Regions from separate parts of the Rhodopseudomonas telluris genome, predicted to be linked through region 2. Evidence: predicted binding sites of a transcription regulator. Region 2 holds the regulator's gene; each other region holds the start of a gene.
What was found. The regulator PhoB, encoded in region 2, activates phosphate uptake and scavenging genes when phosphate is short. The targets are predictions, from matches to a motif close to TGTCATNNANCTGTCAT.
Positions count from the first base shown of each region.

Region 1 (10,650 bases), on a different contig from region 2:
GATTATCGCCGCGCCTCGACGCGGATCACCGCCGCGATCGCCGATGCCGGCGACGCTGCGCGGCTCGACCTCGGCATCGGCCGGCCGGTGCTGATCGTCGAGGGCCTCGACGTCGACGGCAAAGGCCGCCCGCTATTGGCGATCCGCGCCCGCTTCGCGGCGGAGCGCGTGCAGTTCGTGGTGGAGACGGAGTAGCTAAAGTTACTTGTGCCGCCGCTGCGCTCTCACAGTAGCCGTTAGTACCGCATCGCCCCACCCTCAGCGTCATCGCCCGCGCAGGCGGGCGACCCAGCATTCCAGAGCGGCGGCTTTGAATCGCGAGCGCTCTGCAAATACTGGATCCTCCGCTTTCGCGGGGGATGACGGGAGTAGGCGGGGAGGCGGATGTGGCCAGCCTGAGGCATCAGTGCGCAGGAGGTCGTCACCCTACGCGATCGCCCGTTTGCCGATGATCGCGAAGCGCAGCCGCGTCGAGATCCAATCGATCGCTGCGACGGCGACCAGGATCATCAGGATCAGGAACGACACCTTCTGCCATTCCAGCACGCGGATCTGTTCGGCGAGTTGCAGGCCGATGCCGCCGGCGCCGACGATGCCGATGATGGTGGCCGAGCGCGTGTTCGACTCGATGAAGTACAGCACCTGACCGGCGATCACCGGCAGCACTTGCGGCATCAGGCCGAAGCGGATTTCGTGCAGCGGCGAGCCGCCGGAGGCGCGGACACCCTCGACCTGCTTGCGGTCGGCGGTCTCGATCGCCTCGGAGAACAGCTTGCCGAACGCGCCGAAGTCCGACACCGCGATCGCCAGCACGCCGGCGAACGGGCCGAGCCCGACGACGTTGATCCAGACCAGCGCCCAGATCAGCGTGTCGATGCCGCGCACGCCGTCGAGGAAGCGGCGGACCGGAAATCGGATCAACTGCGTCCGGATGATGTTGCGCGCGGCGAGCAGGCTGACCGGCAGCGCCATCAGCGCCGCCAGCGTGGTGCCGAGCAGCGCGATCGACAGCGTCTCGCCCATCGCCGACAAATAAGCAGGCAGCGACGAGCCCGGGTCCGGCGGGATCATCAGCAGCGCGAACCAGCCGAGCTGGCTCAGTCCGGCGAGGATGCGCTGCGGCGAGAAGTCCAGTTCGACCAGCCCGTAGATGAACAGCGCCAGCGCCGCCAGCGCGATCGCGGGAACGCCGAGTCGCGCCGCGGCGGGGCGTTCGAACAGATGCGGGTGACGCGCCTTCAGGTCGGCGAGGTCGGTCTGAGTCTGCGCGGTCATGCCCGGCCTCCGGTCAGGCGGCCGCGAATCCAGCCCGTCGAGATGTCGATGACGAATACGGTGACGATGATCAGCAGCAGGATGGCGCTGACGTCCGAATAATAGAACTTGCGGATCGACACGATCAGTTCCTGGCCGATGCCGCCGGCGCCGACGAAGCCCATCACCGACGCGCCGCGCACGTTGATCTCGAACCGCAGCAGCGCGTAGCTGGCGAAGCCGGACATCACCTGCGGCAGCACGGCGAAGCGCATGCAGGCGATCCAGCCGGCGCCGGTGGAGCGCACGCCCTCGACCGGCTTCATATCGACGTTCTCGACGATCTCCGAAAACAGCTTGCCGAGCGCGCCGGTGGAATGGATCGCGATCGCCAGCACGCCGGCCATCGGGCCGAGCCCGAAGGCGATCACGAACACCAGCGCGAACACGATGTCCGGCACGGTGCGGCAGATCTCGAGAAACCGCCGGATCACGAACAGCAGCCAGGGCTGCGGCGCGGTGTTGCGGGCGGCGAAGAAGTTCAGCAGCACCGCCAGCACCGCGCCGGCGAGCGTACCGACGTAGCTGATCAGCAGGGTCTCGCCGAGCAGCCCGAGCCATTTACGCCAGCCCCAAAACCATTCGGCCGGATCGGTCCACACCCGCGCGCCGCTGTCGAGCCGGAAGATGCGGTCGAAATAGCTGAAGAAGTTGCCGATCTTGGCGATGAACGTGCCGAGATCAACTTCGGCCCCGACGGCGGCCACGGCGAGCGCGGCGATCGCGATGCTGAAGCCGAGCGCCGTCCGCCAGCGGCGTCGCGCGATCGAATTGTTGTAGGCCGCGTTCAACGCGTCGAGCTGAGACTCGGGAAGCAGCGATACGGCCAGGGCCATGCGGGGAGGGCTCTCGATGCGCAAAAAACAGGGCCGGATCCCGAAGGATCCGGCCCGTGGGACGAGATGAAACTCAGGACGCCTTCTTCTTACGCAGGGCGTCGACGAACTTGATCAGCTCGATGGTGCTGTCCCAATCCTTGGTGGTGGCGGCGTGGAAGCCCTGCTTCTGACCGTCCGACAGGCGGTCGAACGCGGCCTTGTCCTTGGTCGGCGCGTCCATGAAGGCCTTGGCGATCGCCGTCTTGAGGTCTTCCGGCAGATCGGCGTTGTAGGCATAGGGGCCGTTGATGATCGGCGCCGACTTGTGGATGATGCGGAAGTCGTCCTTCTTCATTGCGCTGCCGTCGGCGTTCTTCAGCATGCCCTTGTGCAGCATCTGCGCCAGTGTGGAGTCGTTGTCGTTGGTCCACTGGTTGGCGGCGACGTCCACGGTGCCCTGCGCCAGCGCCAGGATGGCGTTCTCGTGGCTGCCGGTGAACACCACCTTGCCGAAGTAAGCGTCGGCATCCGAGATGCCCATCTTGTCGAGCTCGAAGCGCGGCACGTTGTTGCCGGAAGTTGAGTTCGGATCGACCAGGCCGAGGTTCTTGCCCTTGAGTTCGTCGATCGACTTGTAGGGGCTCGCCGCCTTGACGAAAAACACCGAGTAGTAGCCGGTCGAGCCGTCGTGATTGATGTCGTTGGCGAAGGCTTCGGTCTTGACGCCGGTGAGCCGGGCGCGGGCGAACGAGGCGGAGCCGTAGCTGGCGATCTGGATGTTGCCGGCGCGCTGGCCTTCAATCACCGCGGCGTAGTCGTTGGCAATACGCAGGTTCACCTTTACGCCGAGTTCCTTCGACAGATAGGCGACGAACGGCGTCCAGCGCTCGGTGACGCCCGAGGCGTTTTCGGCGGGCACGACCGCGAAGGTCAGCTCCGGATATTTCGCCTTGTAGTCCTGCGCCAACGCGGTGGACGCCGTGAACGCCAGCGTGGCGGCGGCGAGCAGAATGGATCGGCGATTGATGGTCATCGTGACATCCCTGTGAGTTGATACGTGTCTTTGGCCCGCGGTCGCCGCGGGCTTCCGTTCGGGCGCGCGTGCGGCGTTAGGCCGCGACGGTGCCGAGTTCGGGAACGAGGCCCTTCGCCGGGACATGGACCGGCGCGGTGCCCATCACCTCGTTGGCTTCGAGGTCGTAGAGTTCGCGGGCGATGCTGTCGGTCAGCGCCGCCGGCACGTCGTCGAACACGATGCGGCCGTTGGCCATGCCGATCAGCCGATCGCAATAGCTGCGGGCGAGATCGAGCGAGTGTAGATTGCACAGCACGGTGATGCCGAAATGCTTGTTGATGCGCAGCAGGGCGTCCATCACGACCTTGGTGTTGCGCGGGTCGAGCGATGCGATCGGCTCGTCGGCGAGGATCAGGTCGGGCTCCTGCACCAGCGCGCGGGCGATCGCGACGCGCTGCTGCTGGCCGCCGGAGAGCTGATCGGCGCGCTGCGCGGCGAGCGGCGCGATATCGAACTGATCGAGCGCCGACATCGCCAGCGCGCGGTCCTTCTCGGGCCAGGCCTGGGCGAGGGAGCGCCAGGCGGGCACATGGGACAGCCGGCCCATCAGGACGTTTGTCATGACGTCGAGCCGGCCGACGAGGTTGAACTGCTGGAAGATCATCGCCGAGCGGGCGCGCCACTGGCGCAGTTCGCGGCCCTGCAGGGCGGTCACGTCGGTACCCTCGAACAGGATGCGGCCGCCGGTCGGGTCGGCCAGGCGGTTGAGCATGCGCAGCAGCGTCGACTTGCCGGCGCCGGAGCGGCCGATCACGCCGACGAAGCTGCCGCGCTCGACCGAGAACGATGCGTTGTCCACGGCAGCCTTGCTGCCGAAGCAACAGGTGAGTCCTTCAACGACCAGCATGCGCCGCTCCCGAGAAATTGTTGCTCTATCGCTAACGCTGGTATTTTGCAGGCATATGACAGTCGGGTAGTTCGCGACTTGTACACAGTCCGCGTGTGTCATGCCCGCGTCACGACGCCGTCATCGAGTGCGCAGAAGAACCTCTGCCCCGATGAAATAAATGACGGAACTCATGGTCGCAAAATCGCTCTCGGTCGAACCCACCGTCGATCCTTCCGCCCGCCTGCACGACACCAAGCTCGGCGCCTATTGCGAAGTCGGTGCGCGCACCATCCTGCACGAAGTCGCGATGGACGATTACTCCTACGTCGTCAACGACTCGCAGATCACCTACACGACCATCGGCAAATTCTGCTCGATCGCGGCGATGACCCGGATCAATCCGGGCAACCATCCGATGCAGCGCCCGACGCAGGCGCATTTCACCTATCGGGCCAGCGCGTACTTCCCCGGCGAGCAGGACGATGCCGAGTTCTTCGACTGGCGCCGCGCGCATCACGTGCGGATCGGCCACGATGTCTGGATCGGCCACGGCGCGATCGTGCTGCCGGGCCGGAGCATCGGCACTGGCGCGGTGATTGCAGCCGGCGCGATCGTTACGCGTGAAGTGCCGGCCTACACCATCGTTGCGGGCAATCCCGCGCGCGTGATCAAGCGCAGGTTCTCCGAAGAGGTCGCGGACCGTTTGGTGAATCTGGCATGGTGGGACTGGGACCACGACACGCTGCGCCGCGCGCTGCCGGATTTCCGCAAGCTGCCGGTCGAGGCGTTTCTCGACCAATACGAAGCCACTGTGCCCGCCTGACGTGCCGCAACGGGAGAACGAGATGACCGATATCCTGATCGAAGGCGGCCGGGTGCTGCTGCAGGACGACCTGGCCGAGACGTCGCTGGCGGTGGTCGGCGGTGCGATCGATGGCGCTGGCGCGAGCAATGGTCATGCCGCCATGCGGATCGACGCGGGCGGGCTGCTGGTGCTGCCGGGCATCGTCGATCTGCACGGCGACGCCTTCGAGCGGCAGATGATGCCGCGGCCCGGCGTAGACTTCCCGATCGACGTCGCGCTGGCGGACAGCGACCGCCAGGCGATCGCCAACGGCATCACCACGATGTTTCATGCCGTCACCTGGTCGTGGGAGCCGGGTCTGCGTAGCGCCGCCAATGCGCGTCGCATGCTGGATGCGATCGACCTGACCCGCCCGCGGCTCGCCGTCGACACCCGCATTCACCTCCGCCATGAGACCTTCAACCTCGACGCCGTCGACGAGATCGCGCAGTGGATCGGCGAGCGCCGCGTCGATCTGTTCGCCTTCAACGACCACATGGATTCGACGTTGCGCGATCTGTCGCGGCCGCACCGCCGCAGCCGGATGGTCGAGCGCACCGGCCTGTCGGGTGAGGAGTTCGATCGCCTCGTCGAGCGCGTCGCCTCGCGCACCGCGGAGGCGCCGGCCGCCATCGCGCGGCTCGCGGCCTGCGCCCGCGACGCCGGCCTGCCGATGCTGTCGCACGACGACGATACGCCGCAGATGCGCCAGGACTATCGCGCGCTCGGCGTCCGCATCGCCGAATTCCCCACCACCGAGGAGACCGCCCGCGACGCCGCTGCGGCCGGCGATTTCATCGTGTTCGGCGCGCCGAACGTGGTGCGCGGCGGCAGCCACACCGGCTGGACCAAGGCGGCCGACATGATCGCCAAGGGTCTGTGTTCGGTGCTGGCGTCGGACTATTACTATCCGGCGCCGCTGCTCGCGGCGTTCCGGCTGGTGCATGACGGCATCCTGCCGCTGCCGCAGGCCTGGAAGCTGATCTCGGAGGGGCCGGCACGCGCCGCGGGTCTGTCCGATCGCGGTGGGCTCGGCGCCGGCAAGCGCGCCGACATCCTGATCGTCGATGATCGTGTCGCGCTGCGGCCGCGGCTGGTCGCCGCGATCGCGGGCGGACGCCTCGTGCATATCGACGAGCCGGAGCGCTTCGTGATGTCGCACAAGGTGCGGCCGACGGCGGTTGCGGCGGCCTGAGACCCGGATATTCTGCTGACGATGTCGAATTTTCCCCGTTACGCCATCTATTATCTGCCGCCGCCCGGCAGCGCGCTCGATCGCTTCGGGGCGGCACTGCTCGGCTACGACGCGGTCTCGGGGGAGGACGTGCCGTTTCCCCCCGGCATGCTTGATGCGGTTCCAGATTGGGCCGACGTCACGGCCGATCCACGCAAATACGGCTTCCACGCCACGCTGAAGGCGCCGACGGCGCTGGCGCCCGGGCTCACAGAAGCCGACTTGCTGTGGGCCTGCGCGACCTTCGCAGAGACGCCGCGCGCGATGCCGGTGATCACGCCGGCCGTGCAGGCGATCGGCAGCTTCATCGCGTTGATGCCTGCGTCCGCATCGGACGATCTCGCGCAACTCGCCGCGGACTGCGTGCGCAGCTTCGACAGCTTCCGGGCGCCGCTCTCGGCCGCGGATCGCGCGCGCCGAAACCCCGCCACGCTCACGCCGCGGCAGGTGCAGTATCTCGATCAGTGGGGCTATCCTTACGTCATGGAGGAATTCCGCTTCCACATGACGCTGACGGGATCGCTGCCGCCTGGTCGGCAGGACGATCTGCTCGGCCGGCTGCGCGAGCAGTTCGCTCCTCTTGAACTTGATACGCTGGCGATCGATCGCATCGCCGTGTGTCGGCAAGACGGCCCCGGCGATCGATTCCGCAGCATCGGCCAGTTTCAACTCCGGCCGATGCTGTAGAGCTTGCGGGAGGCTCAGAGCGCTTCATCGCTAGATTGAAGCGCTATCGACCGCGCCACATTGCCCTGAGTCCTCATCCTGAGGAGCCCGGCGAAGCCGGGCGTCTCGAAGGATGAGTCCGCGGGCGGTCGTGGCCCATGGTTCGAGACGGCGCTTCGCGCCTCCTCACCATGAGGTCGTGCGTGGAGCAGACACTGAACCGACTTAACTGACGCGGCGTTCGCGATTGTCCCAATAGGGCTGGCGCAGCTCGCGCTTCAGGATCTTGCCGGCGCCGGACAGCGGCAGCGGCGTCTCGGTGATCTCGACGCTGCGCGGGCACTTGTAGCCGGCGATCAGCGCCTTGCAGTGGGCGATCAACTCGTCGGCGGTCACCGTCGCGCCGGCCTTGGTGACGACGACGGCGTGGACCTGCTCGCCCCAGGCGTCGTGCGGAATGCCGATCACCGCGCATTGCGCCACGGCCGGATGCTGCGCCACCGCGTTCTCGACCTCGACCGAGTACACGTTCTCGCCGCCGGAGATGATCATGTCCTTGACGCGGTCGACCACGAAGACGAAGCCGTATTCGTCCATGTAGCCGCCGTCGCCGGTGTGCATCCAGCCGCCGGCGAGCGCGCGTGCCGTCTCTTCCGGCCGCTCCCAATAGCCCATCATCACGTTGTCGCCGCGGACGCAGATCTCGCCGACCGTGCCGTAGGGCACCGGCTTGTCGTCGGCATCGACGATGCGCACCTCGCAGCCGAGCGTGGCGCGGCCGGCGGCGCGCTGGCGGCCCTTGGCCTTGCCCTCGCCGATGTGCTCCTTCCAGTGCAGCAGCGTGGCGATCGGCGACAGTTCGGTCATGCCGTAGGCCTGGGTGAACTGCACGTGGGGCAGGGCGGCGCTGGCGCGCGCCAGCACGGCTTCGCTGATCGGCGAGGCGCCATAGACGATGTTCTTCAGCGACGACAGGTCGTAGGTCTTGAGTGCCGGGTGATCGACGAACATCTGGATCATGGTCGGCACCAGCAGTACGTCGGTGACGCGCTCGTTCTGCATCGCCTGCATCACGCCCTCCGGCGTGAACGACGGAATCATCACGTTGGAGCCGCCGGACAGCAGCAGCGAATACATCGCGGCGCCGTTGGCGAGATGGAACATCGGCGCGGCGTGCAGATACACCGAGGTGCCGGGGAACAGGCCTTCGCCAAGTGCATTGAGCGCGTTGGCCATCAGGTTGCCGTGGCTCAGCATCACGCCCTTGGAGCGGCCGGTGGTGCCGCCGGTGTAGAAGATGCCGGCGAGGTCGTCGGCCTTGCGCATCGCGTCCGGGATCGGCTCGTGCGCCGAGATCACGTCCTCGTAGCTCCGCATGCCCTCCGGCACGTCGCCGTCGTCGGCATAGATCATCGCCATGCCGGGCATCGCTTTCGCCAGCGCCACGCCGGTCGCGGCGAACGCCTTGTCGACCACCAACGCCACCGCGCGGCAGTCGCGCAACGCGTCCTCGTTCTCCAGCGCGCTCCAGCGGATGTTGAGCGGCACGATGACGCCGCCGCACCAGCCCGCGGCCAGATACATTTCGAGATAGCGGTCGGAATTCATCGTCAGAATGGCGACGCGTTCGCCTTCGCCGACGCCGTGCGCGCGCAGGCCGGCGGCAAGCCGCGCGACGCGCTCACCGACTTCGCGCCAGGTCCGTCGCCGTCCGTTGAACACGGTGGCGAGGCCGTCCGCGTTGATCTGCAGCGCCCGCCGCAGGCCGTGAGTGATATTCATGGTGGTCCTCCCTTGGTATGTTTCTTCTTCGATTATTTCTTCTTGCGTTGGGGCGGCGCCTTCGCGGCGCTCTTCTTGGTCTTGGGTGCGGATGGTTTCTTGGCCGCTCTCTTCCCCGCAGTTGTGGTGGCAAGCCCTTCGGTCAGCCGCTCGGCGAAGTCATCGGCGATCGCGTCCGGTGTCAGCGGGCCGCCGCGTTGATACCAATGCCCGATCCAGTTCAGCGAGCCGGCGATCGCGAACGCCGCCATCTTCGGATCGCAGGGCTTGATCGAGCCGTCGGCGATGCCCTCGGTGATGTAGCGCCGGAAGGTCTGGTCGATGCCGCGCTTGGCGGCGCGCACGGTCTTGGCGTTGCTCGGGCTGAGGTCGCGCGGATCGAACCGCACCAGGCTGGCGCCGAAATCCGTCGCCATCGTCTCCGCATAGGAGTGCACCAGCGCGCGCAATTTGCCGAGGCCGTTCTGCCGGCTGCCGTCGATCGCGGCGATGAAGCCGTCGACCTGCTCCTGCCCGAGCGCCCAGCATTCGAACAGAATGTCCTCCTTGCTGCGGAAGTAGTTGTACAGCGCCGGTTTGGTGATGTTCAGCCGCTCGGCGACCTCGTTGAGCGTGGCGCGGTGATAGCCCTGCTCGAGAAATAATTGCACGGCCGTGCGCAGCACCGCCTCGCGCTTTTCGTCGCGGGCGCGGCGGCGGTTCTCGAACGTCATCCAGGGCGAGGGGTCGTTGGCGGGGCGTCCGTCCATCATGCATCCGTGAAGCGGCGCCGATTGACTCCGGCGACGACGGCTTATATTACTCACGGGTAAGAAAAAGTCCAACGAGTAAGATTGGGAGAGAAACAGATGGCGTCACCCGTCTACGTCGCCGGCGTCGGCATGATCCCGTTCATGAAGCCGGGCGCCAGTGAGCCCTATCACCTGATGGGCGCCGAGGCCGCGCGCCGCGCCCTCAGCGACGCCGGCATCGGCTACGACGCCATCGAGCAGGCCTTCGTCGGCTACGTCTACGGCGACTCCACTTGCGGCCAGCGCGCGCTGTATCAGGTTGGCATGACCGGCGTGCCCATCGTCAACGTCAACAACAACTGTTCGACCGGCTCGACCGCGCTGTATCTCGCGCGGCAGGCGATCGCGTCGGGTGCGGCGGATTGCGTGCTGGCGCTCGGCTTCGAGCAGATGAAGCCCGGCGCGCTCGGCACCGTGTTCGCCGACCGCCCCAGCGCGTTCGAAGACTTCGACGCGGCGGCCGGTCGCCTGATCGACGCGCCCGGCATTCCGCTGGCGCTGCGTTACTTCGGCGGCGCCGGCCTCAGCCACATGCAGAAGCACGGCACGCCGCTGTCGTCCTTCGCCAAGGTGCGCGCCAAGGCGAGCCGCCATGCCGCCAAGAACCCGCTGGCGCTGTTCCGCAAGGAAGTCAGCGCCGACGACGTGCTGAACGACCAGGTGATCTGGCCCGGCGTGATGACGCGGCTGATGGCCTGTCCGCCGACCTGCGGCGGCGCGGCCGCCGTGCTGGTGTCGGAAGCCTTCGCCAAGAAGCATGGCCTTGCTACCAACGTCCGCATCGCCGCGCAGGCGATGACCACCGATACGTCCTCGACCTTCGAGGCCGGCGACATGATGCGGGTGGTCGGCTACGACATGGCGCGGGCCGCGGCCAACAAGGTGTACGAGCAGGCCGGCGTCGGGCCGAACGATATCGACGTCGTCGAGCTGCACGACTGCTTCGCCCATAACGAGCTGATCACCTACGAGGCGCTCGGCCTGTGCCCCGAAGGCGGCGCCGAGAAGTTCATCGACGACGGCGACAACACCTATGGCGGCAAGTTCGTCACCAATCCGTCCGGCGGTCTGCTGTCGAAGGGCCATCCGCTCGGCGCCACCGGGCTGGCGCAGTGCTACGAATTGACGCGGCAGCTCCGCGGTACGGCAGAGGCGACCCAGGTCGATGGCGCCAAGCGCGCGCTGCAGCACAATCTCGGCCTCGGCGGCGCCTGCGTCGTCACGCTGTACGAACGCGCCTGAGCGTCGTCATGGTCGATCAATCCGCTGTCGGTCTCCGGTTCACGCCGGTGACAGC
Region 1 covers NZ_JBHLWM010000005.1:721,260-731,909, reverse strand. Annotated here, with positions in the region: gene phnF (phosphonate metabolism transcriptional regulator PhnF) at 1-195, shown strand, start outside; gene phnE (phosphonate ABC transporter, permease protein PhnE) at 427-1,275, opposite strand; gene phnE (phosphonate ABC transporter, permease protein PhnE) at 1,272-2,150, opposite strand; gene phnD (phosphonate ABC transporter substrate-binding protein) at 2,224-3,165, opposite strand; gene phnC (phosphonate ABC transporter ATP-binding protein) at 3,242-4,054, opposite strand; gene ACFFJ6_RS14895 (transferase hexapeptide repeat family protein) at 4,227-4,859, shown strand; gene ACFFJ6_RS14890 (alpha-D-ribose 1-methylphosphonate 5-triphosphate diphosphatase) at 4,882-6,075, shown strand; gene ACFFJ6_RS14885 (DUF1045 domain-containing protein) at 6,097-6,801, shown strand; gene ACFFJ6_RS14880 (acyl-CoA synthetase) at 7,006-8,562, opposite strand; gene ACFFJ6_RS14875 (TetR/AcrR family transcriptional regulator) at 8,595-9,311, opposite strand; gene ACFFJ6_RS14870 (lipid-transfer protein) at 9,411-10,595, shown strand; gene ACFFJ6_RS14865 (MaoC family dehydratase N-terminal domain-containing protein) at 10,604-10,650, shown strand, end outside.
Region 1: the regulator PhoB is predicted to act here: its motif matches at 4,151-4,167, upstream of phnC (phosphonate ABC transporter ATP-binding protein).

Region 2 (10,650 bases):
CAGGTCAGCGTGACGAAGAACGCCGCCAGCAGATAGGCGACCGACATCCATAGGGTGATGGGCGATGCGAGCACCCGCGAAAGTCGTTGCGCCCCGCCCATCGCGCACCAGACGCCGAACACGAACAGCAGCTGCCATGCGTAAGGATTGAACGCCCATACGCCACTTGGATAGGCAGTGAGATGCAGATCGAACTGCCAGGTCGCGGCGTACAGCGCGGTCGCCAGCGCCAGCGCGATGTCGGGCGAGCGGCGGGTGATCCAGAGGATCGCCGGCAGGAAGAACATCAGCACGATGTACAGCGGCAGCACGTCCATGTTGACCGGACGGAAGCGCAGCAGCAGTGCCTGCACGATGGTCACGTCGGGCTGCTTCAGGAAGTCCAGAATGCCCATTTCCTCGGTGTAGAGCGGGTTCTGGAAGCTGGTGGCGACGTAGGAGATCTCGGCCAGGAAGATCGTGAACAGGAAGACGTGGGCGACGTAGATCTGCCAGACCCGCTTCATGATGCGTGCCGACGCCACCACGAAGCCCTGGTCGCGCATCGCCCGACCGTACACGAAGGCCGCGGTGTAGCCGGAGATGAAGATGAAGATCTCGGTGGCGTCCGAGAAGCCGTAATTGCGGATCGTCAGCCAGGTCAGCACGTTCGCCGGCAGGTGATCGATGAAGATCAGCCACAGCGCGAGCCCGCGGAACAAGTCGAGCCGCAGTTCGCGCTTCGGCACCGTCTTGCGGATCGCGGGCTTGGGTGGAGGAGCCGGCGGCGGCGCAGCTTCCGTCGGCGGGGAAATCTCCGCGGGCGGCGTGGCGGCAACCGGTTCGGCAACGGATGAGGCGACGGGAGTCATGGGGCTCCGGGCAGGCGCGGCATCGCGCCGTGACGCTGATATACCAGCCTGTGTGAGCACAGGCGAGATTTTGCAGCCGAGCACGGCGACCTTCCGGCCTCCCGACATCCGCCGCAGCGACCGCGTCGCGGGCGCCACGGCACAATGCCCGGTCTGGTGCAGACCGTCGGTGCGACCCGGCGTCGCCGCGGAACTAAGCCGCAACTATGTTGAAACCACGGCTCGTCACTGTGCGTAGACTGAAAATCGTTCCGAGCGGCTGGTTTCAAAGCGGGGTTTTGCGATATGATTGCACTGCAAGCTGGAACAACGTCCATGTACCGCGCCGTAACCCGTCAGATCGAGGTGACCGTCGAGCCGAACTACCTGCCCGAACGGTCCTCCGCCGAGAACCGGCAGTTCTTCTGGTCCTACACCGTCGTGATAACCAATTCGGGCGACGAGACCGTGCAACTGCGCACCCGGCATTGGGTGATCACCGACGCCTCCGGCCGGACCCAGGAGGTCCGCGGCGAGGGCGTGGTCGGCGAACAGCCGGTGCTCGCGCCCGGCGAGCGCTTCGAATACACCAGCGGCGTCCCCCTCCCCACCGCCTCCGGCTTCATGGCCGGCCGCTACCAGATGGAAAGCGAAACCGGCGAACGCTTCGAAATCGACGTCCCGGCGTTCTCGCTGGACAGTCCGGAAGGGAAGCGGACGCTGAACTGAGGCGCCGGAGGTGGGCAAAGGCGCATCGCGCCGTGCCCACGTCCATCAGCGGCCTCGTCTGCAATCGGTGGGCACGCTTCGCTTACCCACCCCACGCGTCTGAACTACTCGACGCCGGCTTCCTGCGGCGTGAATTCGTACACCGAGCTGCAAAACTCGCAGGTCACGACGACCTTGTCGTCCTTGACCATGTCGGCGCGGTCCTGCGGGGAGAAGCGGGACAGCATGCCGGAGACGGCATCGCGCGAGCACGAGCATTGCGCGCGCAGCGGCAGCGAGGAGAAGACGCGGACGCCGCGCTCATGGAACAGGCGGTACAGCAGCCGCTCGCCGGACAGCGCCGGGTCGATCAGCTCGATGTCCTCCACGGTGCCGATCAGCGACTGGCCTTCGACCCACGCGTCGTCCTCCGGCACGGCATGGACCGCGGCGCCTTCGGGCGCATCGCCCGGATCGAGATCGGCCTGCCGGGCGCGCTCCGGCGCCTTGGGCAGAAACTGCAGCAGCATGCCGCCGGCGCGCCAGTGGTGCCGACCGCCCTCGCCGCCACGCCATTCCTCGCCGACCGCGAGCCGCACTCGGGTGGGGATCTGCTCGGAGCGCAGGAAGTATTCGTGCGCGGCTTCTTCCAGACCGCCGCCATCGAGCGCGACCAGGCCCTGGTAGCGGCTCATGTCGGGGCCTTGGTCGATGGTCATCGCCAGATGGCCCTTGCCGAGCAACGCACCGGAATCGAGCCCCGGCTCCAGCCGGCTCTCGTCGAACCGCGCATAGGCGCGCAGCCGGTCGGGCGCCTGGAAATCGACGATCAGCAGCGACACCGGCCCGTCGGTCTGGGTCTGCAGGATGAAGCGGCCGTCGAACTTCAGCGCCGAGCCGAGCAGCGTCGCCAGCACGATCGCCTCGCCGAGCAGCTTGGCCACCGGCGTCGGATAGGCGTGCTTTTCCAGCAGCTCGTCGAGCGCCGGGCCGAGCCGAGTCAGCCGGCCGCGCAGGTCGAGCGGGCCGACTTCGAACGGCAGCACGCTGTCGTCGATCGGAACGGCCGACGGCGCGCGGACGGGCGTTTCGGGGGTATTGGGATCAGGGGTCTGTGAGGTCATGGGCGCTTATCTGGGGGCGGGAGACGGGGATCGGAAGGGCTGAGCTGAAGGGTGAATGGCTGCGTTGCCGCGGAGCAGGCTAGTCCCCCCCCCCTGCGGGGAGGGTGGCCGGCCGTAAGGCCGGTCGAGTGGGGAGCCCCACACTCAGTGCTCGGGGTACCCCCACCCCGGCCTCCGCTTCGCTCGGCCGCCCCCCGCAAGGGGGGGCACCGTGGCCGCTTCGCTCACATGGGAAGAAAGTAACTACGCCACCGCGCCGAGGCACCAGGCCAGAATGCCCTTTTGCGCGTGCAGGCGGTTTTCGGCTTCGTCGAACACTACCGATTGCGGGCCGTCGATCACCTCGTCGGTGACCTCCTCGCCGCGATGCGCCGGCAGGCAGTGCATGAAGATCGCGTCCTTGTGGGCGAGCGACATCAGCTTGGCGTTGACCTGATAGGGCTTCAGCAGATTGTGGCGGTGCTCGCCGTCCTTGTCGCCCATCGACACCCAGGTGTCGGTGACGACGCAGTCGGCGCCGCGCACTGCCTCTTCCGGATCGGTCCCGATGGTGATCGCCGCGCCGCTGGACTTGATCCAATCGCGCAGCGCCTTGTTGGGCGCGAGCTGCGGCGGGGTGGCGACGTTGAGCTTGAAGTCGAAGCGCTGCGCGGCGTGCGCGAACGACGCCAGCACGTTGTTGTCGTCGCCGGTCCAGGCCACGGTCGCGCCCTTGATCGAGCCGCGGTGCTCCTCGAACGTCATCACGTCGGCCATCACCTGGCAGGGATGCGACTTGCGCGTCAGGCCGTTGATCACCGGCACGGTGGCGTTGGCGGCGAGCTCGAGCAGCGCGTCGTGATTGAGGATGCGGATCATGATGATGTCGACGAAGCGCGACAGCACCCGCGCGGTGTCGGCGATGGTCTCGCCGCGGCCGAGCTGCATCTCCTGCCCGGTCAGCATGATCGACTCGCCGCCGAGCTGGCGCATGCCGACGTCGAACGACACCCGCGTGCGGGTCGAGGGCTTGTCGAAGATCATCGCCAGCGTCTTGCCGGCGAGCGGCTTGTCGTCGAGGCTGCCAGCCTTGCGCTTGGCCTTCATCGACACCGATGCGGCCAGCATGTTGCGCAGTTCGGAGGTCGGCACCTCGGTGAGGTCGAGGAAATGCCGCGGAGTCGGGAGCTTGCTCATCACACCGCCTCCCGCTGCGCGGCCTGTCCGCTCAGCACCGTGCAGGCCCGCTCCAGCCGCGTCACCGCCTCTTCGATCTCGGCCTCGCTGACGATCAGCGGCGGCAGCAGGCGGACGACATTGTCGCCGGCGCCGACGGTGAGCAGCTTCTGATCGCGCAGCGCGGCGACCAGATCGGGCGACGGCACCACGGCCTTGAGGCCGATCAGCAGCCCCTCGCCGCGCACTTCGCTCAGCACCTGCGGAAAGCGATCGACCACGCCGGCGAGCTTCTGCTTCAGCAGCACCGAGATCTTCTTGACGTGGTCGAAGAAGCCGGGCTTCAGCATCACGTCGAGCACCGCATTGGCGGACGCCACCGCCAGCGGATTGCCGCCGAAGGTCGAGCCGTGCGAGCCCGGCGCCATGCCGGTTGCCGCCTCGGCGGTCGCCAGGCACGCGCCGATCGGGAAGCCGCCGCCGAGCGCCTTGGCGAGCGACATCAGGTCCGGCGTGACGCCGATCCGCTTGTAGGCGAACAGCTCGCCGGTGCGGCCCATGCCGGTCTGCACCTCGTCGAAAATCAGCAGCAGGCCGTGCTGATCGCACAGCTCGCGCAGCGCGCGGAAGAACGCGGTCTCGGGCGAGCGCACGCCGCCCTCGCCTTGCAGCGGCTCGATCAGGATGGCGGCGGTGTGCGGGCCGATCGCCTTCTTCACCGCTTCGATGTCGCCGAGCGGCACCTGGTCGAAGCCGCTCAGCGGCTCGCCATAGCCTTCGAGATACTTGGCCGAGCCGGTCGCCGCGAGCGTGCCGAGCGTGCGGCCATGGAACGCGCCCTCGAAGGTGATGATGCGGGTGCGCTCCGGCGCGCCTTTCGAGAAGTGATAGTGCCGCGCCATCTTCAGCGCGCATTCCATCGCCTCGGCGCCCGAATTGGCGAAGAACACCTTGTCGGCGAAGCTCTGTTCGCACAGCCGCGCCGCCAGCCGCTCGCCGTCCGGGCTCTTGAACAGGTTCGACATGTGCCACAGCTTCGTCGCCTGCTGCTGCAGCGCCTCGACCAGATGCGGGTGGCAATGGCCGAGCGAATTGACCGCGACACCGCTGGTGAAGTCGAGATAGCGCTCGCCGTCGGCGCCGTGCAGCCAGACGCCCTCGCCGCGCTCGAAGGCGACGTCCGCCCTGGCGAATACCGGCAAAAGATGGGACGTAGAAGCTGCGCTCGACATGGCCGATCCAATCGGAAAAGCGGGCCGCCGGCCGGCCGCTTGCGACGCGGTCACGGGCCAACGTACCCCGAAAACGAAACGTGCCGCCTTTCCAGGCGGCACGTAGGGACATTCTAGGTGCGCTGAAGTGCCTGTCAACCGGGGCTTTCAACGACCTGCGTCGGGGCTGCCGCAACATCGCCGCTGTGACGGTTATGACTCACTTGATGAGAAGGTGTGGACGCACCAGGTCTGACTCTTGCGCGTGAGTCACGGCATATTGTAGCGTTTTGGCTGTCGGGTACGACATCTCGTGCGCGGTTTGTAATCCTTATTGAGCTCTCGGTGGGTGCGTATCGCCCGGGCGGCAATGGTCGTCCGGCGAGGGCTAAGGGATTCTGCCGGCAAGACATTTGGACGACCTCACAGCTGCGGTTCCGCGCTGAACCAGCGCCGCGCGGCAGGAAGGGATAGAACGATGACGGCATTGACCTGGACGGACGAGCGCGTCGAGCAGTTGAAGAAATTATGGGAAGGCGGGCTGTCGGCGAGTCAAATTGCCGCGGAGCTCGGCAACGTGACGCGTAACGCCGTGATCGGCAAGGTGCACCGTCTCGGCCTGTCGGGCCGGGCCAAGAGCCCGACCTCAGCCGCGCCGCGCCCGCGCAAGGCGCGTCCGGCCCAGCATATGATGCGGGTCACACGTCCGGTGGCGCGCGGCAACACCGCGCTCGCGCATGTGTTCGAAGTCGAGGCCGAGCCGGAACCGGTCACCTACGACAACGTGGTGCCGATGAACCAGCGGCTGTCGCTGCTCGAGCTCAACGAAGCCACCTGCCACTGGCCGATCGGCGATCCGAGCAATCCGGAATTCTTCTTCTGCGGCGGCAAGTCGCTGCCCGGCCTGCCCTACTGCGCGCACCACTCGCGCATCGCCTACCAGCCCGTCGGCGACCGCCGCCGCGCTGCCCCGAAGACCACGCGGTAACACGCCCCCTCACCCGACCGCACGGGCGGCCGGCGCCGAGGCTGCCCTCTCCCGCGAGCGGAGAGGGCACTGATACCAGCGCCGCTTGGGCGCCATGTTAGTCGCCGCTCAAACGGCAGCGCCTGCGCAAGACGGGCGACCCAGCATTCCAGAGCGCCAGTTGCTCCACACGCCCCCGCTGCAATCCGAGATCCTCCGCTTTCGCGGAGGATCTCGGCTGTGATGGCGTCAAAATCATAGCCCGCATGAGCGGAAGTGATATGCGGGAAGCACCGGTCACCCCCGCATGTCGCTTCCGCTCATGCGGGCTACCGATGAGCTACCGTTCAGGCGCTGCGTCGCTCACGCCACCTTCGCGCTCGATCCCGATCGAACTAACAATCAGGACGGGCTGCTTTCCGCCTTGGCGAAGCGGTCGTCCAGCGCGTAACCCGCGCCGCGGACGGTGCGGATCGGGTCCTGTTCGCGGCCGGGGTTGAGCAGCTTGCGCAGCCGGCCGATGTGCACGTCGACGGTGCGTTCGTCGATATAGATGTCACGGCCCCAGACGCCGTCGAGCAGCTGCTCCCGACTGAACACCCGGCCGGGATGCTCCAGGAAGAACTCGAGCAGGCGATACTCCGTCGGACCGAGGTCGATCGGCCGGCCGGAGCGTGCGACGCGACGCTTGTCGCGGTCGAGTTCGAGATCGCCGTAGGACAGCACGGTGGCGAGCCGCTCCGGCGCCGCGCGCCGTAGCAGACCCTTCACCCGCGCCAGCAGTTCCGGCACCGAGAACGGCTTGACGATGTAGTCGTCGGCCCCGGTGGCGAGCCCGCGGACGCGCTCGCTTTCCTCGCCGCGCGCGGTCAGCATGATGATCGGTAGCTGCTTGGTCTCCGGCCGCGCCCGCAGGCGACGGCACAGTTCGATGCCGGACAGGCCCGGCAGCATCCAGTCCAGCACCACCAGATCCGGAATCCGCTCCTTCATCCTTGTATCGGCGTCGTCGCCGCGTGCGACGGTCTCGACGTCGTAGCCGTCGGATTCCAGATTGTAGCGCAGCAGCGTGGTCAGCGCTTCCTCGTCTTCAACTACCAGAATGCGCGCGCCCATATGTCGTCCTCGTCTTCATCGTTGGGCACCGTCCGCGGTTCGCGGACGATACGTTAGTTGCCCGGCGTGGCGTTGGCGAAGGTGGTCATGTCGCCCTTCGGGCGCTTGTCCAGAATCTGCTGGCCTTCGATCATGTAGAACACCGTCTCGGCGATGTTGGTGGCGTGGTCGCCGATCCGCTCGATATTCTTGGCGCAGAACATCAGGTGGATGCAGAACGAGATGTTGCGCGGATCTTCCATCATGTAGGTGAGCAGCTCGCGGAACAGCGAGGTGCAGATCGCGTCGACTTCCTCGTCGCCGTTCCACACCACCATCGCGGCGGGCAAATCGTGCGCCGTATAGGCGTCCAGCACCGCCTTGACCTGGGACTGCACCAGATCGGTCATGTGCTCGAGGCCGCGGATCAGCTTCAGCGGGTGGAAGTCGCTGTCGATGGCGTTGACGCGCTTGGCGATGTTCTTGGAGAGATCGCCGATCCGCTCCAGGTCGGTGGCGACCCGCATCGCGCCGACGATGTCGCGCAGGTCGACCGCCATCGGCTGCCGCCGCGCGATCGTCAGCACCGCGCGCTCTTCGATCGCGCGCTGCATCTGGTCGATTTCCTGATCGGCCGCCACGACGCGCGCGCCGAGCGCGACGTCGCGCCGGACCAGCGCGTCGACCGAGTCGACGATCTGGCGTTCGGCCAGACCGCCCATTTCGGCGACCATGCGGGTCAGTTCCTGAAGGTCGCCGTCGAACGCCTTGGTGGTGTGCTCGAAGCCCATGTCCGTTCTCCTCGCGCCTGGCGCGTCAGCCGAAGCGGCCGGTGATGTAATCCTGGGTCCGCCGATCGTTCGGCGACGTGAAGATCTTGTTGGTCGGGCCGAACTCGATCAGCTCACCGAGATACATGAACGCGGTCGACTCCGAGACGCGGGCCGCCTGCTGCATGTTATGGGTGACGATCGCGATCGTGTAGTCTTCCTTGAGTTCGTCGATCAGCTCTTCGATCTTGGCGGTCGAGATCGGATCGAGCGCCGAGCACGGCTCGTCGAACAGGATCACTTCGGGCCGCACCGCGATGGTGCGGGCGATGCACAGACGCTGCTGCTGGCCGCCCGACAGGCTGAGGCCGGAGGCCCCGAGCTTGTCCTTGACCTCGGTCCACAGCGCGGCGCCGCGCAGCGCCTTCTCGACGCGGCCGTCCATCTCCGACTTGGAGATCTTCTCGTACAGCCGGATGCCGAACGCGATGTTCTCATAGATCGTCATCGGGAACGGCGTCGGCTTCTGGAACACCATGCCGACGCGGGCGCGCAGCAGGTTGAGGTCGAGCTTCGGATCCAGCACGTTCTGACCGTCGAGCATCACCTGCCCCTCGGCGCGCTGCCCCGGATACAGATCGTACATCCGGTTGAAGATCCGCAGCAGGGTCGACTTGCCGCAGCCCGACGGGCCGATGAAGGCGGTAACCCGGTTGGTGGCGAGCGCGAGGTTGATGTGCTTCAGCGCGTGGTTCTGGCCGTAGTAGAAGTTCAGATCGCGCACCACCACCTTGGCCGGGCCGTCGGGCTGGCTGGCGATGGCGGGGCCAGGTCCGCTCGGCAGCGTGGTGGCAATCGAAATCTCGGTCATTTCGTGGTCCTCTCGGCGCCGATGATGCGCGCACCAATATTCAGGGCAAGCACGGTCAGGGTGATCAGCAGAGCGCCCGTCCAGGCGAGCTGCTTCCAGTAATCGTAGGGGCTCTGAACGAAGTTGTTGATGGTCACCGGCAGGTTGGCCATCGTCTTGGTCAGGTCGAAGCTGAAGAACTGATTGCTGAGCGCCGTGAACAGCAGCGGCGCGGTCTCGCCGGCGACGCGCGCCGTGGCCAGCAGGATGCCGGTGATGAGACCGGCCCGGGCGGCGCGGTAGGCGATCCGGCGGATCACCAGCGAGCGCGGCAGACCGAGCGCGGAAGCCGCTTCGCGCAGCGAGCTCGGGACCAGCAGCAGCATGTCCTCGGTGGTCCGCACCACCACCGGAATGACGATGACGGCCAGCGCCAGCGAACCCGCGAGCGCCGAGAACCGCCCCATCGTCACCACTACCGCGCCGTAGATGAACAGGCCGATGATGATCGACGGCGCGCTGAGCAGGATGTCGTTGATGAAGCGGATCACCGAGGTGAGCCGATCGTGCTTGCCGTATTCGGCGAGGTACGTGCCGGCGAACAGGCCAAGCGGCGCGCCGATGCCGACGCCCAGCACCGTCATGATGATCGAGCCGACGATGGCGTTGAGCAGGCCGCCTTCGTTCGAGCCCGGCGGCGGCGTGTTCTGGGTGAACACCTGCAGATGCAGGCCGGCGAGGCCGTTCCAGAACAGCGTGAACAGGATCAGCGCCAGCCAGGTGACGCCGAACAGCGCGGCGGCCGAGCACAGCACCTTGATGATCACGTCGGTGCGGTGGCGGCGCTTGTAGATCGGATTGACGGCTTGGGTCGTCGACATGATTACTTGCCCGCCTTCAGTTCGAGCCGCAGCAGCAGCAGGCGCGCGGCCGCCAGCACGATGAACGTCAGAATGAACAGCAGCAGGCCGAGCAGGATCAGGCCGGACTGATGCAGGCCGTCGCTCTCGGCGAACTCGGACGCGATCGCCGCCGAGATGGTGGTGCCGGGACCGAAGATCGAGCCGGAAATCCGGAACGAATTGCCGATGATGAAGGTCACCGCCATGGTCTCGCCGAGCGCGCGGCCGAGCGCCAGCATGATGCCGCCGATCACGCCGACCCGGGTGTAGGGGATCACCACCTTGCGGACGACTTCCCAGGTGGTGCAGCCGACCCCGTAGGCGGCTTCCTTCAGCACCGGCGGCACGGTCTTGAACACATCGACCGAGATCGCGGTGATGAACGGCAGCACCATGATGGCGAGGATCAGCGAGGCATTGAACAGGCTGAGATAGGACGGCGGCCCGGCGAAGATGGTGCCGAGCACCGGCACGCCATCGAACAGCGCGATCATCGCCGGCTGGAAATGATTGGCCAGGAACGGGCCGAGTACGAAGAAGCCCCACATGCCGTAGATGATCGACGGAATGCCGGCGAGCAGTTCGATGGCGAGGCCGATCGGGCGACGCAGCCACATCGGGCACAGCTCGGTGAGGAAGATCGCGATGCCGAGGCCGACCGGGATGGCGATCACCATCGCGATCACCGAGGTCACCAGCGTGCCGTAGATCGGGCCGAGTGCGCCGAGCACCGGCGGATCGTTGGCGGGAGCCCAGCGGGCGGTGGTCAGGAAGGAGAAGCCGAATTCGCGCAGCGCCGGCCAGGCGCCGACCATCAGCGAGATGATGATGCCGCCGAGGATGAGCAGGACCGAGATCGCGCAGGCGCGGGTGGTCCAGTAGAACGCCGAGTCGCTGAGCTTGAAGGCACTCAGGGCGCGGGCCCGATCATAAGGTCCAGCCGCCGCTTGCAGCCCCGTGCTGTCTACTGCCATGTCCGCCACGCCTGTCTCCTTGCGCTGATGCAGGTTACGATAAACGAGCCGCGTAGCCTGGAGA
Region 2 covers NZ_JBHLWM010000001.1:169,027-179,676, reverse strand. Annotated here, with positions in the region: gene ACFFJ6_RS00830 (OpgC domain-containing protein) at 1-851, opposite strand, end outside; gene apaG (Co2+/Mg2+ efflux facilitator ApaG/CorD) at 1,167-1,559, shown strand; gene ACFFJ6_RS00820 (Hsp33 family molecular chaperone) at 1,664-2,662, opposite strand; gene argF (ornithine carbamoyltransferase) at 2,906-3,838, opposite strand; gene ACFFJ6_RS00810 (aspartate aminotransferase family protein) at 3,838-5,049, opposite strand; gene ACFFJ6_RS00805 (GcrA family cell cycle regulator) at 5,507-6,016, shown strand; gene phoB (phosphate regulon transcriptional regulator PhoB) at 6,398-7,111, opposite strand; gene phoU (phosphate signaling complex protein PhoU) at 7,165-7,881, opposite strand; gene pstB (phosphate ABC transporter ATP-binding protein PstB) at 7,907-8,731, opposite strand; gene pstA (phosphate ABC transporter permease PstA) at 8,728-9,591, opposite strand; gene pstC (phosphate ABC transporter permease subunit PstC) at 9,594-10,595, opposite strand.

Region 3 (10,650 bases), on a different contig from region 2:
AACGATAAGTTCCGGACCACTGGCTCGATCGACCTCTGATCGGGCTGGCTTGGCATCCGTTTCGTCGGTCTGGACGGCCGACGTGGGGACCGCTTGATCGGTGCTCATTGGCGCGGCCAGGGGCGCCGGTTCGAGGAACGGAGCCGGCTCGTATGCGCCTGTCCGAGTCGGGGGACTATCGGCCGGAACTTCGTCGCTTCGAATCAATGGCGCGTGCGCTGGCATCGCAGACAGCTCGGCTGCCGGGGGCACCTCGGCGGCGGTGAACACCTCGTGGACCAGCTCGTTCACCTCCGCATCTTTGATGGAGGCCGGGACGGTCGCTGTTGGTACGGGCAGGGGCTCCGCCGGGATTGGCTTGGCCGTCGGAGCGGCCTTCCGGACGCCGAAGGTTTCACGCACTTCCGCGTCGCGGGCGGTTGGCTCCCGCCGCGCCGCGCCGCGCTTCGGCATGATCAGGTTGCGAACGTCGAGCTCGCCGGGGACGAACTCCGGTTCGTTATGATCCGACACGGCTTCATCGACGGCATAGTCTTCGGCTGCAAACCGGGCATTGCGAAACTGCGCCGGCTCGTAGCGGGGAGGGGCGTCGTAGCGGGACGGCTCATAGCGGGCGTCCTGGCGGCGCGCATAGTCCCGGCGTTCCGGATTTCGGCGATCGAAATCACGGTCATGTCGGTGGTCGAATTCGTGATGCATGGCCGCGCGGCGGTCGCGATCCTCGTGGCTGCGCCGTGGGTCGCGTCGGGGATCGCGGCCTCCATAGCCACGCTGCGGGTAGGACTCGTCAATGCGGCGTTCGCCGTAAGCGTCGCGCGCCTCGTCCTGCCAGCCATCGTCACGCCACGCCACGCCGCGGCGGTGAGCTTCGGCCGGTACGCGCGAGGGAGGTGCTGAGCGAGGATCCGGCGCCGGTTGCGCCGGCTGCTTCATCGTCACTGCGCCGAGGCTCATGGCAGGAAGCGTAATGGCGGCAATTGCCGGTGCAGGAGGGCTTGGAGCAGGCTTGTCGTCGTCGAGATCTTCGTTGTTCTCGATCCGCTGTCGTGCGCGTTCGACCTGGGCCTGGATCTTGGCGGCGTAGACGCTGGGCGGCGAGAAGAAGATTTTCGCAACTACTGGAACGATTTCCAGGAAGATAATGAACAATCGCGTCATCCACGAGAACAGCGTCATGGTGACGCCGTCCTTGGGATCGTTCTTCAGTTCCTGATAGGCGGCGATCCGAGTCAGCGGATCGATCCGGTCCTTCTTGTCCTGATAGTAGGACTCCGCGAGCGCCTTCTGCCGGAAGTCAGCAATATCTGCAGCCTTCGAGGCCTCGAACTGCTTCAGGTCGGCGCGCGCCGCGTCGATCCGCGCCTGCAGCGCGTCGGCCTTGGCCTTGATGGCGAGCCGCTCCTGATCGCGCACCACCATTGCCTCACCGGCGATTTTGGCTTGGGTGGTGCGGAGGTCGTCGCGCTTTTGGTGCAGCTGGATGATTTCGGACTCGCGCGCCGCGCGCTGGGCGATGAAGGCTTCCTTCTGCTTGCGGGCGAATTCGTAACGCGGGCCGGCGCCGGGCCGGCCGGAATTGCCGGGCGCCGCCTTCAGGCCGAACTCCTCGGCGTTCATGTCGGCGATGTAGCGCTGGATGGTGCGGTCGATCTGGGCGATGTCGGCGCGCACGTCCGCTTCGCGCGCGACCAGCGCCTTGATCTGCTGATCGATATCGTCGGTGCGGCTCTGCAGCGCGGGTTCGAGCGGCGGTACTTCGGTGAGGGCGTCCCGATGCAGCGCTTCCAGCGCATCGATGCCAGCCTGCCGGCGCGCGGCCTCGGCATTCAGCCCGGCTTCGTATTGGGCGATCTTGGCGTAGATCGGCTGATTGGCGGCGATCCGGTCGGCCTCGATCTTCTCATTGATGGTCCCCGAGAAGATCGCAAGCTCCAGGAACATCGCGATCACCCAGGCCAGGCCGAACGACATCAATAGCCTGATACCAACGCGCACGAAGCGCCACGCGGTCTGCCTGGCCTCGCTGCTCGACTGAATCGGCGCGGTATTCCAGAGCGTGCCTTGATAGAACCAGTCGGACTGGCACAGCGCGCGGTCGAACATCAGCACCGTGAGGCCGATGACGCCGGAGACCAGCAGCCGCGTCCAGACGTTCGCGATCATGTAGCCGGTGGCGTGAAACGACACGCCGACCACGACAATGAAGGACAGGCAGAGCGATGCGCCGAGATGCGCCGCCCAGAGTTTGTCGGAGGCCGGGCAGGTCGACAGGGTCTTGCGGTCGACTCCGGCGATGACACCCAGTGCGCGTTGAATCATGGCCGCCCAATTCTGCGGTGAACATGCGCCGCGGTTGGAAGTGACAGGTTCGCGCGAGTCTAACAGTTCGTTTACGAATTCAATACGCGACGCTCAGCGCAGACGCGGGTGCGGAGTTCTCACTCCGGCTCAGCAACTCCTGCTAAGTCGTAGTAGCCAGAGCAGAACTCGTCCTACGCGAACGGCCGATAGGCGAGCGGGCCTGTCCTCACAATTTTCCGCGGCGTTGCAGCGGGGACCAGCTACTCTTTCCTCCGATACCGCTCGTGCTGTGAGCGGGACACCCGGCGAATCCGCAAAGTGCCCAGGTGATTCGCCGGACCGCGCGCCGGGATCGCTGAGGCTTGCGATGCAAGTGCAGCCGGCGACCGTTTCTGTGGATGACGGGAGGCGGCGGATGTCGCCACGTTCTTGCCGGACAGGAATGCCGCCCTTTGTGTCCGCCGGAACCCAACGGCCGCCGGTCCTGCTGTTGCGAATGGGCGGTTGCCTGAGAACGCTTGAAATGTTTTATGACGCCCCTGTGACGCGTCCGACGCCCGGACCAGTCCCGTCAAGCGGATAGCTTCCAATGCTGCGATACTTTCGAGCCTTTCTGCCGAAGGAGGAGAGGTTCTTCGACCTGTTCGCCCGGCATACCGAAACCGTGGTCCAGGGCGCTCATGCGCTGCAGGACATGTTGCGGGGAGGCGACGAAACGCCGGTGCATTGCCAGCGGGTCAGCCATTTCGAGGCCGAGGCCGACGCCATCACCCGTGAGGTGCTGACCGCGGTGCGCCGCACCTTCATCACCCCGTTCGACCGCGTCGACATCAAGAACCTGATCACCTCGATGGACGACGCCATCGACCAGATGCAGCAGACCGCCAAGGCGGTGATCCTGTTCGAGGTTCGCGAATTCGAGCCGCCGATGCGCGAGATCGGGACGCTGCTGGTCGAGAGCGCCAATCTGGTCGGCAAGGCGCTGCCGCTGATGAAGTCGATCGGGCCGAATTTGCAGATGCTGACGGCCATGACCGAGGAAATCACCAAGCTCGAAGGCCGCGTCGACGATCTGCACGATATCGGGCTCAAGGAACTGTTCCTCAAGCATCGCAACGCAAACACCATGGACTACATCGTCGGCGCCGAGATCTACGACCATCTCGAGAAGGTCGCCGACCGGTTCGACGACGTCGCCAACGAGATCAATTCCATCGTCATCGAACAGGTCTAGGGCAGGGCCGTGGACGCTTCGATCGGGCTGCCCATTCTGGTCGGATTGATCGCCGTCGCGCTGCTGTTCGACTTCCTGAACGGCCTGCACGACGCGGCCAATTCGATCGCCACCATCGTCTCCACCCGCGTGTTGCGGCCGCACTACGCGGTGTTCTGGGCGGCATTCTTCAACTTCGTCGCCTTCCTGGTGTTCGGCCTGCACGTCGCCAACACCATCGGCACCGGCATCATCGAGCCCAGTGTGATCGATTCCGCGGTGATCTTCGCCGCCCTGGTCGGTGCCATCGTCTGGAACATCGTCACCTGGGCGCTCGGGATTCCCTCGAGCTCGTCGCACGCGCTGATCGGCGGATTGCTCGGCGCCGGTCTGGCCAAGGCCGGACTGTCGGCCGCGGTGTGGAGCGGCGTCTCCAAGGCGCTGCTGGCGATCGTGCTGTCGCCGCTGGTCGGCTTCGTGCTGGCGCTGGTGCTGGTGGCGATCGTGTCGTGGGCGTCGGTGCGCTCGACGCCGTTTGCGGTTGACCGCGCCTTCCGCATCCTGCAGTTCGCCTCGGCCTCGCTGTATTCGCTCGGCCATGGCGGCAACGACGCGCAGAAGACGATGGGCATCATCGCCGTGCTGCTCTACTCGCAGGGCTATCTCGGCAGCGAATTCTCGGTGCCGTTCTGGGTGGTGATTTCCTGCCAGTCGGCGATGGCGCTCGGCACCCTGATGGGCGGCTGGCGGATCGTCCGCACCATGGGGTTGCGCATCACCAAGCTGACCCCGATGCAGGGCTTCTGCGCCGAGACCGGCGGCGCCGCGACGCTGTTCATGGCGACCTTCCTTGGCGTGCCGGTGTCGACCACCCACACCATCACGGGCGCCATTGTCGGCGTCGGTGCGGCGCGGCGAATGTCGGCGGTGCGCTGGAACGTGGCGAGCTCGATCGTCTATGCTTGGGTGATCACCATCCCGGCGTCGGCGTTGGTTGCCGCCGCCGCCTATTGGGCGACCAAGCTGCTACCGTCGTTCTGACCGCGCCGCCACTCGCCGCCAGCGGCGGAACCTGCCGACGTCCTCGCGCTTGTCAAAGGTATCCAATCGCTGAGGAAAGTGCGGCCCTTGATGCTGAAGCAGCTAAGATTGCGCAGCATCGATGCGCCGCCGCCGAAGCCGCATGCGCCACCCTGCGAACCCGGCGTGGTCGCGGCCAGTGCCTACGCGCACGGCCAGTTGGTGGCCGACATCACCATCGAACAGGCGGGCGAGTGGGCCCGTAAGGACGGCCATATCGTCTGGATCGGGCTGCACGACCCCAGCCAGGACCTGCTGGCGCGGGTGGCCAGGCAGCTCCATCTGCACCCGCTGGCGATCGAGGACGCCACGAACGCCCGGCAGCCGCCGAAGGTCGAGCAATACGACGACGCCTTCTTCGTGGTCGCCCGCACCGCGCAGATGGAGGACGGGCAGATCGCGTTCGGCGAGACGCATATCTTCGTCGGCAAAGGCTACGTCGTGTCGGTCCGACACGGCGCGTCGTCGTCCTACAACGTCGTTCGGTCGCGCTGCGAAGCCAGCCCGAACTGGTTCGCCGAGGGCGAGGACTACATCCTCTATGCCATCCTCGATTTCATCGTCGACAACTACCGCCCGGTGATCGACCGGATTCAAAGCGAGGTCGACAGTCTCGAGGAGGAGGTGCTGCGCCGCTCGCATCTCGGTCAGATGGACGGCCTGTATCGGCTGCGGCGCGAACTGCTCAAGCTGAAGCGGGCGGTCGGGCCGATGGTCGACGTCTGCAAGCGGCTCGAGCATGCCGATCTGATCACGCTGGATGCGCCGCTGAAGCCGCTGTTCCGCGACATCCTTGATCTTGATCACGTCAATCGCGCCGAGGAAGACATCGACCAGTTGCTGCAGATCCTGGCGTTCGTGTTCGAAGCCAGCATGATGGCCGGGCAGGCGCAGCAGACCGAGATCGCGCGGCGACTGACCGCCTGGGCCGCTATCCTGGCGGTCCCGACCGCGATCGCCGGCATCTACGGCATGAACTTCGAGCACATGCCGGAGCTGAAGTGGGAGTATGGCTACTACGTCGTGCTCGGCGTCATCGCCAGCGTCTGCGGGTTTCTGTATTATCGCTTCAAGCGCGTCGGCTGGCTGTGATTGCTGAAGGCCATGGCTGTCGGGCGTTGATGTGAGTCGTCATCCTGAGGAGCGCGCGCAGCGCGCCTCGAAGGATGCGGCCAAGGTGCTTGCGGCCCATCCTTCGAGGCCCACCGAGCCGCGCACAGCGCGGCGCAGTGGGCGCCTCAGGATGACGGCGTCGAGTTGATCAAATTCAGCCCACCATCTTCAGCCCGATGATCCCGGCGACGATCAGGCCGATGCAGGCGAGGCGGCCGAGCGTTGCCGGATCGCCGAACAGCGCGATGCCGAGCGCCGCGGTTCCCACCGCGCCGATGCCGCTCCAGATCGCATAGGCGGTGCCGATCGGCAGCGTCTTCAGGGCGAGGCCGAGCAGGGTGATGCTGGCGACCATCGCCGCGACGGTCAGTGCCGTCGGCACCAGCCGGGTGAAGCCTTCGGTGTATTTCAGGCCGAGTGCCCAGCCGATTTCCATCAGGCCGGCGACGAACAGATAGAACCAGGCCATTGAGGCCTCCCTTGCGCAGCTCCGGCAGTCTCGATCGAGGGGATTTCGTGAGGCCATCCAGCGGGATGGCGCCGGCGCTTGGTGCGCTCTGCGAGGAGGACGGGTCGTCCCGGCCGAAAAGGTGATTTTGAGGTCGTCCTCGAACCCTTATATGAGACACGCCGACGCGCCGTGCAACCACGGGCCCAGCGACCCGCCGGAAGCCCTTGATTGCGCCGGCTTTCCCTGCCACAGGCTGAGTATGTCCGACACCGCTGTTCCGGCCGATGCGCCGTCCTCGACCCCGTCTTCGCTCGCCCATGAAGTGGCGCGGCGGCGCACCTTTGCGATCATCTCCCACCCTGACGCCGGCAAGACCACGCTGACCGAAAAGCTGCTGCTGTTCGGCGGCGCGATCAATCTCGCCGGTCAGGTCAAGGCCAAGGGCGAGCGCCGCAACACCCGGTCGGACTGGATGAAGATCGAGCGCGACCGCGGCATCTCGGTGGTCACCTCGGTGATGACCTTCGAGTTCGACAACCTCGTCTTCAACCTGCTCGACACGCCGGGCCACGAGGACTTCTCGGAGGACACCTACCGGACGCTGACCGCGGTCGACAGCGCCGTGATGGTGATCGACGCCGCCAAGGGCATCGAGGCACGGACGCGCAAGCTGTTCGAGGTCTGCCGGCTGCGCGACATCCCGATCATCACCTTCATCAACAAGATGGATCGCGAGAGCCGCGACACCTTCGACATCCTGGACGAGATCGAGAAGACGCTGGCGCTCGACACCACGCCGATGACCTGGCCGGTCGGCCGCGGCCGCGACTTCCTCGGCACCTATGACGTGCTCACCGGCGGCATTCGCCTGCTCGAAGGCGGCGGCGCCAAGACCGGTGCGGCCGAGCAGATCGACATCGACGACCTCGGCAAGCGCAACCCCAATCTCGACGTCGCCGCGGTGAAGGAGGAGCTTGCGCTCGCCACCGAGGCCTGCAAGCCGTTCGACCTCGACGCCTTCCGCGAGGGCCATCTGACGCCGGTGTATTTCGGCTCGGCGCTGCGCAATTTCGGCGTCGGCGACCTGCTGGAAGGACTCGGCCGCTACGCGCCGCCGCCGCGCGCCCAGGATTCGAATTTGCGCAAGGTCGAGGCGGACGAGCCGAAGATGAGCGCCTTCGTCTTCAAGATTCAGGCGAACATGGATCCCAATCATCGGGATCGCATTGCCTTCGCAAGGCTTTGCTCCGGCAAGCTGACCCGCGGCATGAAGGCCAAGCTGGTCCGAACCGGCAAGAACATGAGCCTGTCGGCGCCGCAGTTCTTCTTCGCGCAGGACCGCTCGGTGGCGGACGAAGCCTTCGCCGGCGACGTCGTCGGCATTCCCAATCACGGCACGCTGCGGATCGGCGATACGCTGACCGAGGGCGAGGACGTCACCTTCGTCGGCGTGCCGAGCTTCGCGCCGGAAATCGTCCGCCGCGTCCGGCTCGGCGACGCGATGAAGGCCAAGAAGCTGAAGGAAGCGCTGCAACAGATGTCCGAAGAGGGCGTCGTCCAGGTGTTCCGCCCGCGCGACGGCGCGCCCGCGCTGGTCGGCGTCGTCGGCCCGCTGCAGCTCGACGTGCTCAAGGCGCGGCTCGAAGCCGAGTATCAGCTGCCGGTCGATTTCGAAGTCTCCGAATTCCAGCTCGCGCGCTGGATCTCTTCCGAGGACCGCAAGAAGCTCGACAGCTTCATCACCGCCAACAACTCGTCGATCGCCGACGACGTCGACGGCGACCCGGTGTATCTGGCCAAGAACGAGTTCTACCTCGGCTACACCCGCGACCGCGCCGAAGGCATCGTGTTCTCCGAGATCAAGGACGTGAAGAAGGTGGCGTGAGGCGAGGGCGGCTTCGCCGGTCGCTCGCTCGGTACGCGATAATCACACCGCCCACCGCCGTCATCCCCGCGAAAGCGGGGATCCAGTATCCCAGAGCGCTTCTGATCGGGGACGTCGCCTCGTCGCATCCGCTCTGGAATACTGGGTCGCCCGGTCAAGCCGGGCGATGACGTCGTGCCTGGGAGGCGATGACGTTGTGCCTGAGAGCATGACCCGCAGTCCTCCGGGCGGACTACAATGGAGACACGAGATGGCCTCCGTCCACGGCCAGCGTCGTTCCGGTCATCCACGCGGAGGCATCAGAAGCAAGAAGCAGGAATGCGCCGTCGAGATCGCAAGGATCCCCCAAGCGACGCATTGGAATTCGGTCAATCATCCTTCGACCGGCTTCACTCGCAAAGAACTCGGCATTCATGTCCGTCCCGACGTAGCCAGGGCACAGAGCGTTGACGCGAATGCCGTAGCGAGCCCATTCCAGAGCGAGCAGCTTCGTCATCTGGATCAGGCCCGCCTTGGAGATCGAATAGGGAGCTACTCCGTTCCCGGGATGAAGACCAAGTACAGACGCGATATTCACGATCGCCCCCGGACGCCTTTCGGAGAGCCACGCCTGTGCCGCCGCGTTTGACAACAACCACGCGCCGCGCAAGTTGGTATCGATGATGCGATCAAAATCCGCAGTGGCGACAGCGATCGCAGGTTGCGAGTTGGCAACGCCTGCGTTGTTGACGAGGATGTCGAGCGGGGGCACCTCTCCGCTTTCGATGTGCGAGAGGGCCCGAGATACCGAACTCTCGTCCGCGACGTCGAGCATGACTTCGTAGACGGCAGGGGAACCCAGGGCCCTGAGCTCTGCGGCAAGCACTGCGAGTCGATCTTTGCGGCGCGCCGCGATGGAGACAATCGCTTCATGTCGAGCGAGCAGCCGGGCGAAGTGTTCACCCAATCCACTGGAGGCGCCCGTAACCATCACATGTTTTCCAGCTACCAACGCTCCAAGGTTCATTGTCCGTTCCCATTTGATGATTTGAAATACGAGCGGACATTCTGAATTCGCGCCACGCGGGCTGGCCATCTCAAAAGCGACCAAAGCGACCCGGTGTTCATGTCCGACATCACCTCAGCGTCGGGAAGATAAGGTGAGATTCCGCGGGCGCTTTACTCATCGGCTTTGATCAAGCCGAGCGATTGAGCCGAGGATTTAGCCAGAAGGAATTTCTGGACCTTGCCGCTTGTCGTCAGAGGAAAAGTGTCGACGAAGCGGAGATATCTGGGAATCTTGTAGTGGGAGATCTTGCCCTTGCAGAATTCCCGCACGTCTCGATCGTCTGTGTGAGAACCCGCCTTTAGCATGAGGCACGCGCAGAGTTCCTCGCCGTATTTGTCGTCTGGCACCCCGACGACGCAGGCGCTTTCCACGGCCGGATGTCGCATCAGAAATTCTTCAATCTCCCCGCAGGAGATGTTCTCGCCGCCCCTGATAACCATGTCCTTGAGGCGCCCGACGATCCTTCCGTAACCATCTCCGTCGAACATGCCGAGGTCGCCTGTTCGCAACCAACCTTCCGAATTGATCGTTTGAGATGTCGTTACGGGATCGCCCCAGTATCCCAGCATCGTCGAGTAACCTCGAACGAGAATTTCCCCGGGCTCACCGATTTGAACAGTCGATCCTGTCGGATCGACGATCTTCGCCTCGACGTGCGGCACGACGCGTCCGACTGTCGTAACACGTCGTTCTGGCGTGTCGGTCGGCGACGTGACCATGACAGCTGAACTGGTTTCGGTCATGCCGTATCCATTTACAACGCCCGTCATGTTCATCTCGGCCATCACCCGGCGCAGAAGCTCCATCGGAACCACGGCGCCGGCGATGATCCCCGTGCGAAGTGACGACAGATCGCGGGCGCGTTCTTCGAGCCTGGCCAACTCGGAGACGAACATCGTCGGCGTGCCATACAAAGACGTGCACCGTTCCGCTTCCACCGCGTCCAACACGGCGTCCGCATCGAATGCGTCGCCTGGGTGAACAATCTTCGCGCCCCGCAGCATCGCGAGCAGATTACCGGTTAGCATCCCGAATATGTGGAACAAAGGCAGCGGCACGCAGATCGCGTCGCGCTCTGACGTGCCGCAAATGTGCCCCGTGAACCATGCGCTATTGAGCAAGCCGTGATGACTGAGTGTCGCCGCCTTCGGTGCACCGGTGGTGCCGCTCGTATACTGAATGTTGATTGGGTCGGCGGACTTGAGGCCTCTGGGCCAGCTGAAGCCGTCGTTGATTGCCCGTGAACCATCCGCGACGACATCTTGGAAACGGACGACTCCGTCATGCCGCTCGGATGCCGTACAAATCAGAAGTCGAAGGTCCGGGACTTCTGCCGAATGAAGATCGCCAGACCGGCACCCGCCGATCTCCGGGATGAGGCCTCGAAGCGTGTCCAGATAGCGGCTGGTTTTGAACGATTCCGCAAACACCAGCGCCTTGCAGCCGACTTTGACCAGAGCGTATTTGATTTCCGCAGTCCGATAGGCCGGATTGAGATTGACCAGGATTAGGCCGATTTTCGCCGAAGCGTATTGAGTCACCGTCCACTCGACGCAATT
Region 3 covers NZ_JBHLWM010000008.1:209,660-220,309, forward strand. Annotated here, with positions in the region: gene ACFFJ6_RS18640 (DUF4407 domain-containing protein) at 1-2,319, opposite strand, end outside; gene ACFFJ6_RS18645 (DUF47 domain-containing protein) at 2,891-3,535, shown strand; gene ACFFJ6_RS18650 (inorganic phosphate transporter) at 3,545-4,555, shown strand; gene corA (magnesium/cobalt transporter CorA) at 4,646-5,686, shown strand; gene sugE (quaternary ammonium compound efflux SMR transporter SugE) at 5,862-6,176, opposite strand; gene ACFFJ6_RS18665 (peptide chain release factor 3) at 6,418-8,043, shown strand; gene ACFFJ6_RS18670 (SDR family NAD(P)-dependent oxidoreductase) at 8,276-9,049, opposite strand; gene ACFFJ6_RS18675 (AMP-binding protein) at 9,202-10,650, opposite strand, start outside.
Region 3: the regulator PhoB is predicted to act here: its motif matches at 2,832-2,848, upstream of ACFFJ6_RS18645 (DUF47 domain-containing protein).